One region of the Streptomyces sp. NPDC060184 genome, then DNA from elsewhere that is predicted to be linked to it. Evidence: riboswitches for the same ligand, from Rfam matches in the RefSeq annotation. Region 1 holds a riboswitch; the other holds the start of a gene.
The links. Region 1 has a riboswitch for cobalamin ahead of ACFWEE_RS22475 (CbtB-domain containing protein). Riboswitches for the same ligand answer to the same signal wherever they lie in the genome.

Region 1 (7,492 bases):
GGTGGGTCATCGCGGCCAGGCTGATGCCGAGATGGGAGTTGGAGTGCATGGACAGGCCCATGCCGAAGGTGTCGCAGATCCCGGCCAGCAGCTTGGAACGTTCCAGACCGCCCCAGTAGTGGTGGTCGGAGAGCACCACCTGCACCGCGTCCTGGCGCACCGAGGAGTGCAGTTCGTCGAAGGCGACCACGCACATGTTGGTGGCCAGCGGCATCGAGGCCTCGCGGGCGACCCGGGCCATGCCCTCCTGCCCGGGGGTGGGGTCCTCCAGGTACTCCAGCACGCCTTCCAGATCGCGCGCCACCTTCAGTGAAGTCTCAACGGTCCAGGCCGCGTTGGGGTCCAGGCGCAGCGGGGTGGCGGGGAAGGCCTCACGCAGCGCCAGGACCGCCTCGACCTCCTGCTCCGGCGGCATGACTCCGCCCTTGAGCTTGATGGCGGTGAAGCCGTACTCGTCCACCATGCGCCTGGCCTGCGCCACGATCCCCTCGGGGTCCAGGGCAGGGCCCCAGCCGTCGGGCTCGTGCCCCGGGTGCGCGTCCCACTTGTAGAACAGATAGGCGCTGAAAGGCACTTGGTCGCGTACCGCACCGCCGAGCAGATCGCTCACCGGGCGGCCGACGGCCCGGCCCCGGATGTCCAGGCAGGCCACCTCGAAGGGGGAGAAGACCCGGTCCACCGTGCTGCTGGTGGTGATCATGCCCGTCAGGCCGTGGCCGTCGCTGCCGGAGTCGCTGCCGATCACCTCGGCGATCCGCCGGCGCATCGGACCGGTGGCGTGCACGTCCATGCCGGTGATCGCGTCGGCCGCCGCACGCAGCCGGCGCAGGTGCCCCTCGTCGGCGTAGGTCTCGCCCAGCCCGGACACGCCCTGGTCGGTGTGGACCTCGACGACGGCGCGGAGCGCGTACGGCTCGTGGACGCCGACCGCGTTGAGGAGGGCCGGGTCCTTGAACGCCACGGGGGTGATCTCGATGCGGGTGATCCGCAGGCTGTCGCCCATCACAGCACCTCCCCGGCGCCCGCACCGACGCCGACGCCGGCACCGGCGGTCGCCAGGGCGCGGCCCCGCGCGACGATCCGTTCCAGCTCCGCGAGGTGCTCGGGCGTGGGATCGGTCAGCGGGGGGCGTACGCCGCCGACGTCCAGGCCTCCTTGCCGGACCGCCGCCTTGACCAGGGCGACCGCGTAGCCGGGGACCTTCTCGCGCAGTGCGATCAGAGGATGGAAGAAGCCGCCCAGGAGCTGCTGGACGGTGGCGTCGTCCCCGGAGGTGACGGCCCGGTGGAAGGCGAGGGCGACCTCGGGGGCGAAGCAGAACACCGCGGACGAGTACAGCTCGACCCCGATGCCGCGGTAGGCGAGCACGGTGCCCTCCGCGGTGGGCATCCCGTTGAAGAACTGGAATCCCGCACCGCCGCACTCGGCGTCCGCGCGGACGGCGGTCACGATCCGGGACAGCAGGGAGAGATCACCGGTGCCGTCCTTGAGGCCCACGACCTGGGGCATCCGGGCCACTTCGAGGGCCGAGGGGACATCGAAGCGGGCGGTGCCCCGCTGGTAGACGATCACCGGCAGCGAGCCGGCCGCGACCACCTGGCGCACATAGGCGACCAGCCCGGCCGGCTCTCCTGCCACCAGGTACGGAGGCATCAGCAGCAGCCCGTCGGCACCGGCCTCCTCCGCGGCCCGCGCGTACTGCCGGGCAAGAGGCAGCGAACCGCCCGTACCGGCGAAGACCGGAACCTGACCGCCCGTTGCCTCTACGGCCGTCCGCACCGCCGAGGCGAACTCCTCCACACCGAGCGCGTGGAACTCCCCGGTGCCGCAGGCGACGAACACGCCGCCCGCTCCGGCGCGGACCCCGCTTCGCACGTGTTCCGCCAGCTTCGCGGTATCCACCGAATCGTCCGGAGCGAACGGAGTCACGGGAAAGAACAGAACGCCCTCTAGCATGAAGCACCTTTCCGAGTTCATGTATATGAACATTGGTCAATATGACGAATCGCTGCACGGAAAGTAGGCGCCGCCGCGCGCCGAGGTCAAGGGTTGTGCGTGGGCCGGTTTCAGACATGCGGACGTGAAGCGAACTGCGCCCGACGGTCCGGGGTGAGGCTTCTGGCTGGGGGCGAGGGGGTGGGGTCCGCTCGCCACGATGGGAGAGGGTGTGCGCACAGATGCCATCTGAACTGCGGTGATGGTGCGGACCCTCCATCGGGCTTCACCCGCAAGGATCGGACGGAGGCCCCTGGGGTTCGCCGTGCGGGCCACCGCTCGGACGCGAACCCTGTGGGTGATTTCCAGCCATGGTGGGGGCGGGAGTGAGGGAAACCGGACGTCGGTCGCGCGTGCGGATGTGCTGCCTTTGTTCCGCCAGGTGCACAACTGTGCGTGACCATGCGCGATTGGGCGCGTCGGGGTGAGGGCTGGGCGGGCCTGGGATCCCGTGCGTCCGGTCGCGCACGGCCGAGGCCGGGTGCGCCGGGCCCCGGGTGGCCGGGCTGTGGGGGTGTACGGATCCGAGGGGTGCCGGTGCCGGCACCGGTGTCGGCGAATTCGACTTGCCCCGCGCGGGGTTCAGCGTCAGTGAGACGTATGTCACCCGAGGGGCCGTCGCGGAAGTCTCCCTCTTCCTCAACGGCCCCTGCGCGTACTGGCGTTGAGTAAGAGGCGGCGGGATGCGCCATGGCGGCGCCCGAACGCAGGCGCTATGGTCTGACCAGCATGACGACGGCGCAACGGAAGTCCGGTGAGAATCCGGCACGGTCGCGCCACTGTGAACCCGTACCTGCGGGAAGTCAGACCCAGCACCGTCGTCTCAGGCACCACGATCGGGACGCGTGTTCCCTCAGGAGGTTCTGCCATGGCACACACTGCCGCACCCTCGACCGGCGTACCCGCCGTCACCCCCATATCGCTGAAGGCGATCGCCCCGTGGGCGGTCTTCTTCGGCATCCTCATGCTCGTCCTGCTGTACTTCGTCGGCGCCGAGCAGGGCGCCACCTCGGTCATCTCCGGCGAGGCCGTTCACGAGTGGGTCCACGACGGCCGTCACCTCCTCGGCTTCCCCTGCCACTAGACCCCAGGGGACCCGAACTCTCATGAATTCCATATCTGTTCGAGCGCTCCTGGTCCGCGGCATGCTCGCGGGCCTGCTCGCGGGCGTCGCGGCGCTGCTCGTCGCCTACTTCCTCGGCGAATCCCGGGTGGACGCGTCCATCGCCCTGGAAGAGGCCCACAGCCACGACCACCACGGCGGCGAGGAGTTGGTCAGCCGGACGATGCAGGCCACCGGCGGCCTCGCCACCGGTGTCCTCGTCTTCGGCGTCGCCGTAGGCGGCATCGCGGCACTCGTCTTCTGCTACGCCCTCGGCCGCATCGGGAACTTCGGCCCCCGGGCCACCGCGGCCCTGGTCGCGGGTGCGGCGCTGCTGACCGTGTACCTCGTACCGTTCCTGAAGTACCCGGCCAACCCGCCGGCCGTCGGCAACCCCGACACCATCGGGCAACGTACGGGGCTGTTCTTCCTCATGGTGGCGCTCAGCATCCTGCTCGCCGTCGCCGCCGTCATCGCCGGGAGGAGACTCGCACCGCGCCTCGGCAACTGGAACGCGACCGTCGCCGCCTCCGCCGGATACGTCCTGCTGATCGCGCTCGCTTACGTGTTCCTGCCGTCGTTCGACGAAGTGGGGGCGGACTTCCCGGCGACCCTGCTCTGGGAATTCCGGCTCTCCACCCTCGCGGTCCAGGCCACCCTCTGGGTGAGCTTCGGGCTGATCTTCGGCGCCTTCACCGAGCGCCTGCTGCTGCCCTCGCGCGAGCGCGGCGCGGCCTCCCGGGAAGGTGCGCCCCGGACCGCCGGGGCGGTGGGCTGACCCACCCCGCGGCCGACCCACGAGGTCGGAGCACCCGCGTGTGTGTGCGGCCGGAGAGCTCTCCGGCCGCACACCTCTGCGTCGTACGCCCTTCCCTGAAGCGGCTGCCTCCGGCGCCACGGGACGCGGGGACGTCAGTCGGTGGCGAAGTCGCCGTTCAGAGCGGCGGCCACCCGCAGGTGCGGCGCGGCCTCCTCGTGCCGGCCCTGGCGCTCCAGCGTGCGTCCCAGCAGCAGGCGCGCGTAGTCCTCGACCGGGTCGCGCTCCAGGACGATCCGCAGCTCCGCCTCGGCCTTCCCGAGCCGCGCCGAGTGGTAGTAGGCGCGGGCGAGCAGCAGGCGCGGGGCGACCTGCTCGGGGACCTCGTCCACCAGCCCGCGGAGAATGCGCGCCGCGGTGAGGTATTCCTTCGCGTCGAAGAAGAACTGCGCGCGGTTCCAGCGGTCGGCGGCCGTGCCGAACTCGTAGTAGGTCTCGTCCATGGGTTTCCTCCTCTGCCGCCGGCGGGGCGGCCGATCCGGCCTTCCGCCCGTGTGCTCGCGACAACATACCGCGATGGTTGAATATTCCACTAAATCGGCGAGGTGGCGATCGCGCCACTGCCCCTCGGGCCGGGCCGGAGCGCAATAGGTTGACCACCATGAGCAACCTCGATCGCCAGGCCACGCTGTCCGTCTGCGGCGGACGGGGCTTCGTCGTCGCCGAACCGGTACGTGAACTCCTCACCCCGCGCCACGTACGGCTCGGCGAGTCCACCGAAGTGCGCAGGCTGCTGCCGAACCTCGGCCGCCGCATGATCGGCGCCTGGGCCTTCGTCGACCATTACGGCCCCGACGACATCGCGGACGAGCCCGGCATGCAGGTGCCGCCCCACCCGCACATGGGGCTGCAGACCGTGAGCTGGCTGCACGAGGGCGAGGTGCTCCACCGTGACAGCCTCGGCAGCCTGCGTACCGTACACCCCAGGGAGCTGGGGCTGATGACGTCGGGCCGGGCCATCAGCCACTCCGAGGAGAGCCCGAAGAGCCACGCCCGGTTTCTGCACGGCGCCCAGCTGTGGGTGGCCCTACCGGAGGCCCACCGTCACGTCGAACCCGACTTCCAGCACCACGCCGGCCTCCCCACGGTGACGGCCCCCGGCCTCACCGCCACGGTGATCCTTGGCGAACTCGACGGCGCGGCCTCGCCGGGCACCACCTACACCCCGATCGTCGGCATCGACCTCGCCCTCGCGACGGGCACCGAGACCCGCCTGCCGCTCGACCCGGACTTCGAGTACGCGGTCCTGTCGATGTCGGGCGAGGCCCACGTCGACGGCGTGCCCGTACTCCCCGGATCGATGCTCTACCTCGGCTGCGGCCGTGGCGAACTGCCCCTGCGCGCGGACTCCGACGCCGGACTCATGCTCCTCGGGGGCGAGCCGTTCGCGGAGGAGATCGTCATGTGGTGGAACTTCATCGGGCGGACGGAGGAGGAGATCGTCCAGGCGCGAGACGACTGGGAGAAGAGTTCGCGGTTCGGCGAAGTGCACGGCTACCACGGTGCCCGCCTGCCTGCCCCACAACTGCCCACCACACCGCTGAAGCCGCGTGGCCGGGTGCGCTGACCTGCGTAAATCAGTGGCTGGACTGACCAGGCTCCCGCTGGCGGCCGTCGTGCCGAGACACGCGAACCGCACCTGCTTCGGGCTCGGACTGAGGGGGCCGCCGGACTCGGGACGACGCGTGTCGAGTCCTGTGTGCGGGCACGTGTGTCATGGGCCGATCGGATCGATGCCGACCTGGTGCCGCCGTTCCTGGCCGGTAGTCGGATGCCCGTGGTCCCCGTCCGCTGTCTGGACCGGTCGGACAAGCCTGAAAGGCCCGCTGCCCCAACCGCACGACCGCAATCGCCGCAGCCGTCCTCACCCTGGAACGGCAACCCTGAAAATGCTCAGTGCGCCGACAGGCCCAGGCGTTCCCTGGCGTTCCTCAGGTCGGCGGTGAGCGCGTCGCTCATCGGATCCCCGGATCGTTTCAGCATGCCGACGAGAACGGCCGCTCCGGCCAAGGCGCTCTCCTCTGCCTCGCGCAGCGGCACGGCCGCGGTGGAGGCGCCGGTGTTCAAGGCGGCCCAGCGGCTGGCGGCATCGCAGAGCAGCAGCGCCTCCCAGAGCACGCGCAATGCCGAGGGAAGGCGTTCGGACGCGATCAGCTGCCGGCCGATTCGGGCGAGCAGAGTGACCTGACGTGGCACAGCGTCGACCACGTTCATCCGGCCGGTAGCCGAGTACCTGGCTCCGTCCCCGCCGCAGAGGGAGAGTCGCAGCGTCCGGATCTCCAGCGGATCCGGGGCGCCGGACCGCACGCCCACCGCGAGCCTCGTGGGCTCCGTCCGCTCCGCTTCCAGCAGTACCTCCCGCAGACTCGGCGCAAGCACCGACCCGAACTCCCGCTCCATCTCCGCGATCCGATCACGCGACCCGCGCGCGGCCATGGCCAGATGTCCGGCCGCCTCCGCGTCCCGCCCGGCCTCTCTCAGGTGGACACCGATCCGGGCATGAGCTCCTGAACTCCCGACCCCGCCGAGTTCTGCGGCCTCCAGAATCAAGCCGTCCACGGCCAGCGCCGCGTCCCACTGCCCACGCTTCGCCTCCAGCATGGAGACGACCGGGGCGGCGAAACCGATCGCGTACGGGATCGCCTCCGGCCCGACACCGCCCATCTCCTGGTATCGGGCGAGGGACTCCTGGCCGCATTCCAGAGCCAGCTCATGGTCGCCCACCCGCAGTTGGATCCTCGCCCCGACGGCCAGGATCCGGGCCGCGTCCCCGGAACGGTCCGAGAGGGGCGAGAAGGCTCCCGCCCGCATGTACCCACCGATCGACATGTCCAGATCGCTGAGGGCGCTGAAGGGACGGTCCCACTCGGCATGGGCTCGGGCCCTTCGTAGCCGGACATCGGCCGTCAGCAAGACCGCGGGAACGGGACCCGTCTCCTGCCGGCCACCCCGCTGTTCACCCTCCTTCCGGGTGGCGAGCTGCTCCGACTCCATCCGCTGGTACAGCTCCTCGGCCTGGTCCAGGGCTGCGACTGCACCGGTCACGTCTCCGGCATCAGTCCTGGCCCGTCCCATGGCGTAGAGCAGTCCGGCTCGGGCCTGGGGAACCTCGGTCAGGCCGGGGGAGGCGGCGTCCAAACGGTCCAGGGCGTGTTGCGCCCGCGCGAACTCGGCCAGCGCCCGCGCCGGCTCCTGGCCCTGCTCGGCGGCGAGCCCCCGTTCGTACGCGGTCCGGTACTCCTGGATCGCCTGCTCGGTACGATCCTGGTCCTGCGAGGCTCCGCGCCGCCGAAATATCTTCATCTTCCCTCTGTTGCCCTTGAATTGACACAATGCAGCCGTCCGGTGAGACGTCGACATCCTGTCACGGTGTCTCCACCGGATGTCCACGTTCGCTCCGAAGAGGTCCGTCCGTCACGGGGGCTGTCGCTAGTTCCCTGGCCGACTTGCGCCGGTGGGTCGTTCCGCGCGCGGGTGATGGCGCGCATGCGGCGCCCGCGCTCGGTGCACTTCGTCGGCCGATGAGATGGTCCAAGCCCGTCAGGACCGGATGGAAGGGCGGGGATTCGGTGAAGTGA
Region 2 (7,939 bases), on a different contig from region 1:
AGCAGCTGCGCGTCGGCACGGAGGAGTACGAGAGCGGGAAGGCCCGCCTGCACAAGTACGTCGTGACGGAGGAGGTCACCCGCACGGTGCCCGTCTCGCACGAGGAGGTTCGCGTGGTCCGGGAGCCGCTGGCTCCGGGCGAGAAGGTGACCGGGCAGACCGCCATCGGCGAGCAGGACGTCGAGGTGACCCTGCACGCCGAGCGCGCGACCGTGCGCAAGGAGGCCGTGGCCGTGGAACGGGTGCGGCTGGAGAGGGACCGGGTGACCGAGCAGAAGGAGGTCTCCGCCGAGGTCCGCAAGGAGAAGATCGACTACGCGGACGGTACGGAATCACGCACCGGCAAGGACATGGGCGGTGATTTCGGGCCGGGAGGACGTCGCTGACCTCCGGCCACCCCGGCGGCGGACCGAGGGCCATCACGAGCAGGGTGCGGGGCGGTACCGCGGCGACGGTTCCGCCCCGCACCCTGCTTCCCACTCCCCCGGCGCGCACTTCCATGCCCGCGCTCCGCCGCACCCTGATTCCCTGCCTCCCGCTCCCCGGGCGCTGTTTCCACCCACGCCCCTCCCCCGCAGACCGCTCGGGTCACGCCCCGGCGGGCAGGAACCGCACGCTGGGCCTCCCCCGCGGGCCGTCCCCGGTGACCACGGACCGCACCCGGTAGACGTCCGCGATGAGCCGCTCGGTGATCACCTCGTGCGGGGTGCCCGCCGCGACCACCCGTCCGCCGTCCAGCACGGTGACCAGGTCGCAGAACATCGCGGCCAGGTTCAGGTCGTGCAGGGCGACGACGCAGGTGAGGGGCAGCGAGGACACCAGGGTCAGCAGCTCCAGCTGGTGCTGGATGTCCAGGTGGTTGGTGGGCTCGTCGAGGAGGAGTTCGCGGGGCCGCTGGGCGAGGGCGCGGGCGATCTGGACCCGCTGGCGCTCACCGCCGGAGAGGGTGTGCCAGGACTGCCCGGCGCGGTCGGTCAGCCCGGTCCGCTCCAGGGCCTGCCGGACCGCCTCGTCGTCCGCCGGCCCGGGCGCGGACCAGGCGCGGCGGTGCGGAATGCGTCCGAGGCGCACGACGTCGATGACGCGCAGCTCGACCTGGGTCGCCGCGTGCTGGTCGACGACGGCGACCCGCCGGGCCACGGTGCGCCGGTTCGTCGTGGCCAGCGGTTCGCCGTCGAGCGTGACGAGGCCGCCCTCCGGGGGCAGGACGCCCGCGAGCACCCGCAACAGGGTCGATTTCCCGGAGCCGTTGGGGCCGATCAGGCCGACGGTGGCGCCGGGCGGCGGGGCGAGGGTCACTCCGTCGAGGATGAGGCGGCCACCGGCGGCCCGGCTCACCCGGTCGGCCCGCAGTCCCTCGGCGGGGGCGGTCATACGACGCTCCGGGTGCGGTGCAGGACCAGGACGAAGGCCGGGACGCCGATGAGCGCGGTGACCACGCCGACCGGCACCTCCTGCGGGTCCAGGACCGTCCTGGCCAGGGTGTCGACCCAGACCAGGAAGACGGCACCGGCCAGCGCCGTGACGGGCAGCAGTCTGCGGTGTCCCACGCCCGCGAGGGCCCGGGCGGCGTGCGGCAGCACCAGGCCGACGAAGCCGATCGCCCCGGCCGAGCTGACCAGTGCGGCGGTCAGCAGCGCGGTGGTGCAGAGCAGCACGGTCCGGGTGCGTGCGACATGGACGCCCAGCGTGGCCGCGGCGTCCTGACCGAAGGCGAAGGCGTCGAGCGTACGGGCGTGCCCCAGGCAGATCGTCAGGGTGAGCGCCACCACGCCGGTGCAGAGCTGGACGTCCGTCCAGCCGACGCCGCTGAGCGAGCCGAGCAGCCAGAACAGCACTCCGCGCGTCTGCTCGGCGTCCGCGGCGGTCATCACGGTGAACGAGGTGAGCGCGGAGAAGAGCTGCATCACCGCGACGCCCGAGAGCACGACCCGGTCCGTGGTGCCGCCGAGGGTGTGGCTGAGCAGGAGGACGAGCCCGAACGAGACGAGCGCGCCGACGAACGCGCCCGCCGAGAGGGAGACGGCTCCCCCGCCGACGCCCAGCACCACGACGACGACCGCGCCGGTGGACGCCCCCGAGGAGACGCCGAGGACGAAGGGGTCGGCGAGCGGGTTGCGGAGCAGCGACTGCATGACGGTCCCGCACACCGCGAGCCCGGCGCCGCAGACGGCCGCGAGCAGGGTGCGCGGCATCCTGAGGTCCCAGACGATGCCGTCCCGGATCGGGCTCAGCTCCGTATCGCCGAGGCCCAGGTGGGCGGCGACCACCGACCACACGTCGGCGACGGAGATCCGGGCCGGGCCGATGGTGACGGCCACCGCGACGGAGGCCAGGAGCAGCACCGTTCCGCCGCCCCACAGGAGCGGTTCGGGCACGGCCCGCAGGCCGGTGCGCCGCCCGTACGGTGCGGGACGGGTGCTCGCGGACGGCTCCGGTGGGGTGGATGCGTCGGCCGACTTCCGGCGGGTACCGGTGTCGGCCGGCTCCGGACGGGTGCCGGCCGGCGCCACGGTGCGGGCACCCGCCGGGTCCTGGTCGGCCGTCATCCGGCGAGGCCGAACTCGCGCAGCCCCGCCGCGACGCGCTCGATGCCCTCCACCGTGCGGATGGTGGGGTTCATGGCCTGGCCGCTGAGCAGCACGTACCGCTTGTTCCGTACGGCGTCCATGTTCCTGGTCACCGGGTTGGACTCCAAAAACTCGATCTTCTTCTCGGCGCTCTCGGCCGTCTGCGACTTGCGGGTGAGGTCGCCGATGACGAGGACGTCCGGATCGCGGTCGGCGATGGTCTCCCAGTTGATCTGGGGCCATTCCTCGTGGGTGTCGTCGAAGACGTTCTTGGCGCCGAGCTCGGTGGTGATGATGCCGGGCGCCCCGCAGCAGCCCGCCAGGTACGGGGCCTCGGAGTTGGCGAACCAGTACATCAGGGTGGTGCCCGAGGCGTCGACGCCGTCCGTCGCCTCCGTCACCCGGGCCCGCAGCCCGGCGATGACCTTCTCGCCCCGCCCCGGCACGCCGAACACCCGGGCCAGGTCGCGTATCTCGCCGTAGACGCTGTCCAGGGTGAGGGCGGTGGAGCGGGCGCCGTCGCCGTCGCCGCTGTTGTCCTTGCCGGTGCAGTCGGCGGGCGAGACGTACGTGGGGACGCCCAGGTCCTCGAACTGCTCGCGGGGCGCGACCCCGCCCTTGCCGAGGGTGGACTCGAACGAGGCGCTGACGAAGTCGGGTTCCCGCTCCAGCACCTTCTCCGAGGAGGGGGCGTTGTCGGAGAGCCTCGGGACCTTCGCGTTGGCCTTCTCCAGGCCCTTCATCACGGGGTCGGTCCAGGTGGCGGTGGCCGCGAGCCGGTCGGCGAGGCCGAGGGCGAGCAGGATCTCCGTCGATCCCTGGTTGAGGGAGACCGCGTGGTGCGGAGCGGAGGCGACGGTGACGGTGCGTCCGCAGTTGTGGAGCGTCACCGGGTATCCGTCACCGGCCTTACCTGCGGCGGCCGGTGCGTCGTCGGCGGCGCCGCCGCAGGCGGTCAGCAGCAGGAGCCCCACCGTCAGCAGGGCGGCGGGGCGGGCGGACCGGGCCGCGGGCGTGCTCCGGAAGGAGCGCCGTCCGCCCGGACCGCGGGTCGGACGGTGTCCGGTGCTCGCGCTCGCGAGGTGGAGGACCGCTGCGGTACGGGCTGTAGCGGGTCCGTCCGGACGACGCGGCGCGCGTACGTGCCGGGCGTCGCGGGAGGGGCGGGACTGTCGGAACACGGCCATGGACGGCACGGGGTACCTCGGCGTCTCTGGGCCCATGCGCGGGGCCCGTTGTACGGAAGACCGCGGCCCGTACGGACCGCAGGGCGCCAGCAGGTCTTCGGACTCGGGTTCGTGCGGACGGGACGCCTTCCCGGGACACCCGTGGGTCTCCCAGTGGCCGTGGCCCCGCCCGTCCCCCTCACCGCTGCGCGTCAGTTCCGGACTCTCACCGGATTCCCTGACCCCATGTGTGGAGTGCGACTGGCACTGGGAAGCTATCACGCCCTTCCGCACGGGCCGGATGCCCGTTCGATGCCGTACGACCGCCGCCGAGGAGGCCGGGTACGGCAGCGGGCGCCGCCGGAGACCGTCCGGCGACGCCCGCTGTCCGGGGCCCTGTGATCAGGGCAGCCGCAGCGCGATCACGGCGTTGTGGCCGCCGAACCCGAAGGAGTGGCTGACGGCCCGGCGGACGGCGACGGGCCGGGGCGCCTTGGTGACGCAGTCGATGTCGAACCCGGGCGCGGGGGCGTCCAGGTTGGCGATCGGCGGGACGAGCTGGTGCTGGAGGGTCAGCACGGTGAGCGCGGCCTCGATGGCGCCCGCTGCCCCCATGCAGTGGCCGAGCACGCCCTTGGGTGCGGTGACCGGCGGCCGGTGCGGGTAGGCACGGGCGATGAGAGCGGCCTCGGTGGCGTCGTTGAGCGGGGTCGCGGTGCCGTGCGCGTTGACGTGGTCGACCTGCTCGGCGCGCCAGTCGGCGTCCCGCAGGGCGGCGTCGACGGCCGCCCTGGCCACCTTGCCGGAGGGGTGCGGGCTGGTGGGGTGGTGGGCGTCGGTGGTGGCCCCCGTGCCCGCGATCAACGCCCTGGGTACGGCCCCCCTGGCCAGGGCGTCGTCAGCCCGTTCCAGCACCATGATGGCAGCCCCTTCGCCCATGACGAGGCCCGCCCGGTCCTCGGCGAACGGGCGGCAGAGCCGCGACGGGTCGCCGTCCGGCAGGGCCGCCGCCCCGGACCTGGCCAGGCCGGTCATCGCCACCGGGAAGACGATCGACTCGGTCGCCCCGGCGACGGCGATGTCGCACTGGCCGCTCATCAGCATGTCCCGCGCGACCGACAGGGCGGTGACCCCGGACGAACAGGCCGTGCACGGAGCGAGGCTGGGGCCGGTCGCCCCGAGCTGGATCGCGATCTCCGCGGCGGGCATGTTGGGGATGGTGAGCAGGATGCCCGCGGGCGAGGAGGCCTCGGCCCCCAGCCGGTCGAGCACCACGGCCTGTTCGGAGAGGGCCGCCGACCCGCCGCTGCTGGTGCCGACCACGACCGAGACCCGGGAGCCGTCCCAGCCGCCGGGGTCCAGACCGGCGTCGGCCACGGCCTCCCGGGCGGCGAGCACGGCGAACTTGACGTACTTGCCCATCCGGTAGGCGGTCCGGCCGCCGACGGCGTCGTCCAGGTCGATGCCGGTGACCGTGCAGGCGAAGTCGACCGCGCACCCGTCCAGTTCGGGGACCGTACGGGCCGAGGACACCCCGGCGAGCACGCCCTCCCAGGTGGAGGCCGCGTCGTTGCCCGCCGGGGTGATCATGCCCAGTCCGGTGACGGCGATCTCGGGCCTCTTCATCGGGTGTTGCTCACCGGCTCCGCGCGGCGGGAGGCGGTGCGGATGAACTCCGAGATGTCCGCGAGGGTGGCGTCCCGGTGGAGGGTGTCGACGGGGGTGTGGATGCCGAGGGTTTCCTTGATGATGACGGCGAACTCCGCCACCGCGAGCGAGTCCATCTCCAGGCTGTCCATCGTGGACTCCGGGTGAATCTCGGCCGCGGGCACCTTGAACGTATCGGTCAGCACGCCGACGATCTTCGGATGAATGACCTTCATGATCTTCCTCTTGTATTCGGCACATACCTGGGGGGTGGCGGGCACGTTCAGCGGGCCCATCTCGGTAACTGACTGAGCCCCGTCTGGTTACGCCTTCCGGCGAACCGATTCCTCTACGCCCACCTGCGGCTTCTTCCGCCCCATCGAGACAACGAAGGCCGTTCCCCAGTACGCCAGAAGGACGGCCCTCACTCCCAGTGAGCCCATGGCCTCGCGCACCCGTCGGACGCGCCCCTCAGAGGCAGCCGTCGCGCTCCCTCCCGAGCCGGTCGCCGAACGGCCCACTCCGCGGGTCACCGCGCGAGCTCCCCGGCCGGACGGGCGGCGGCCCGGTGCCAGGGGCCTTCGGGGTCGTCGTAGGCGTCGGCGTAGGCGGGCCCCGCGATCGGCCGGTCGGCGAAAGTCTCCTCCGGCAGCGCGAACGACTCCACCAGCGCGGGAGCGTGCTCGGCGACGGCGGCCACGGCCTCCTCGTACAGCTCGGGCAGGGCGCGTACCTGCTCGGCCGTCACCCGACCGTCGGCCAGCAACTCCCCGCTGCCCCGACCGACCTGCCGCAGCAGGAACAACCGCTCCACCTGCGCGAGCCGTTCGCGCGCGGGCCCCCCGGGCAGGGCGGCGCCTGCCTCCGCGAACGCCTCGGCGGCCTGCCGGACCGCGTGCGCCTCCACACCGCGCAGGGCGGCCCCCGAGCCCGCGTTCCAGCGGCCGAGCGCGTCCCCGGGCGGGGCAGCGCCCATCCACGACCGGGCCCGCGCGAAGCGGAGGGCTTCCAGCGCGGTGAGCAGCCCGCGCAGGAACGCCGGGTCCCGGAGGTCGCCCGGCGCCTCCCCCGCTCCCCCCGTCTCCCCGTCGGCCGCGCGCTCCGGGGCCGAGAGCAGCATCTCGGCCGCCGCCTTGGCGTGCACGGCGAGGTTGTCCCCCTCGGCGGTGATGGTGCCCTCGATGCCGGTGACCAGGGCCGCGAGCCCGTTGTGCTCCAGCAGCCCCTGGGCGCCGCAGCGTTCGCGGCACTCCACGATCACGTCCCTGGCCCGCCAGGTGATCCACCCCTTGGCGACGGCCACCAGCCGCTCAGCCGCCCCCCGGTCCGTCTCGCCCGCGCCCGCCTCCCACCGGTCGAGCGCCCGGCGGTGCAGCAGACTCATCGCGAACACCATGGCCAACGCCTCGGCCAGCGGCCCGTGGTGGGTGCGGTGGGCGTAGACGGCGACCGGCCCGGTGCCGCGCGGCCCGGCGACCGTACGGTGCCCGGCGTAGCGCACGGCGACGGCGAGCGCGACGCGTGCCGAGCCGACCGCGCAGGCGCTCATGGCCAGCTTGCCCGGGGTGACCCGGGCGAGGGAGACGAGCAGGCGCCGCCGCCTGCTCGGGAGCGCGCTGCCGAACTCCCCGCCGTCCCCGACGTGTCCCTGCGCCCCGGTGAGCAGCGCCGTACGGGGCACGAAGCAGTCGTCGAACGAGGTCAGGCAGTGGTCCACCGGCGACCCCATCCGGGCCGGCAGCCTGCGCACCCGTACGCCGGGCAGGGCCGCGACGGCGTCGGTGAGCGGGACCAGCAGGAGGAAGACGCCGTGGTCGGTCCCGTCGACGACGAGCCGGGCGGCGACCAGCCCGCTCTTGGGACCGCCCGCCGGACTGGTGTTGGGCATGAACTTCTGCGCACCCGCGTGCGGGGTGCGCAGGACGAAGCCGTCGCGGGCCCGGTCGTAGGTGGCGGTCGTTTCCACCTCCGCCGCGTCGTTGCCGTGCGCGACCTCCGTACAGAGGAAGGTGCCGATCTCGTCCATGTGCAGGGGACCGGAGAGGTCGCGGCGGCCCTCGGGGTCGTGGTCGAGCAGGCTGCCGAGAAAGAGGTTGTAGTGGATCCCCGCCACCGTGGCGAGAGTCGGATCGACCGGCCCGAGCCACTCGTGCATCGCGGTCAGGGCACGTACGTCGGAGGCGAGCCGGGCCGCGCTGTCGAAGGAACGGTTGATCAACCGCAACCGGTCGTAGGCACGGGTCAGTTGATCCTCCGGTGGCACCGTGCGCGCGGGGCTCCTGAAGGGCTCGGTGGTGGTCAGCCGGCGCCAGAAGGCGTGCTCGCGGCGGAAGTCGGGGCCGTAGACGACGGCGGTCAGGGCGTCCGTGACGGCAGGCGGCAGCGCCGCGGTCGGTTGAGGGGTCATGTTCGTTGAACGAGCGTGGAACGGCGAGGACACCCGGCGTCGTGCAGGTACCTGGTGCGTGTGCGGCCGGGCACGCCAGTCGTCGACGCGTGCTTCCGCCCGGAAGGCCCGTCTACGCGTCGGGCTCGGTCCTGGCCCCGCTATCCGGC

Region 2: it holds a riboswitch for cobalamin, as region 1 does, so the genes downstream of both, ACFWEE_RS17060 (ABC transporter substrate-binding protein) here and ACFWEE_RS22475 (CbtB-domain containing protein) in region 1, are expected to answer to the same signal.

The regions. Positions count from the first base shown of each region.
Region 1 is NZ_JBHWYX010000034.1:83,247-90,738, reverse strand. Features, by position in the region: gene ACFWEE_RS22485 (glucarate dehydratase family protein) at 1-1,003, opposite strand, end outside; gene ACFWEE_RS22480 (5-dehydro-4-deoxyglucarate dehydratase) at 1,003-1,956, opposite strand; adenosylcobalamin (AdoCbl) riboswitch at 2,714-2,860, shown strand; gene ACFWEE_RS22475 (CbtB-domain containing protein) at 2,864-3,079, shown strand; gene ACFWEE_RS22470 (CbtA family protein) at 3,102-3,875, shown strand; gene ACFWEE_RS22465 (tetratricopeptide repeat protein) at 4,010-4,357, opposite strand; gene ACFWEE_RS22460 (pirin family protein) at 4,516-5,481, shown strand; gene ACFWEE_RS22455 (hypothetical protein) at 5,808-7,217, opposite strand.
Region 2 is NZ_JBHWYX010000022.1:105,953-113,891, reverse strand. Features, by position in the region: gene ACFWEE_RS17075 (PRC and DUF2382 domain-containing protein) at 1-386, shown strand, start outside; gene ACFWEE_RS17070 (ABC transporter ATP-binding protein) at 589-1,374, opposite strand; gene ACFWEE_RS17065 (FecCD family ABC transporter permease) at 1,371-2,549, opposite strand; gene ACFWEE_RS17060 (ABC transporter substrate-binding protein) at 2,546-3,757, opposite strand; cobalamin riboswitch at 3,828-4,017, opposite strand; gene ACFWEE_RS17055 (beta-ketoacyl-[acyl-carrier-protein] synthase family protein) at 4,139-5,362, opposite strand; gene ACFWEE_RS17050 (acyl carrier protein) at 5,359-5,619, opposite strand; gene ACFWEE_RS17045 (acyl-CoA dehydrogenase) at 5,913-7,790, opposite strand.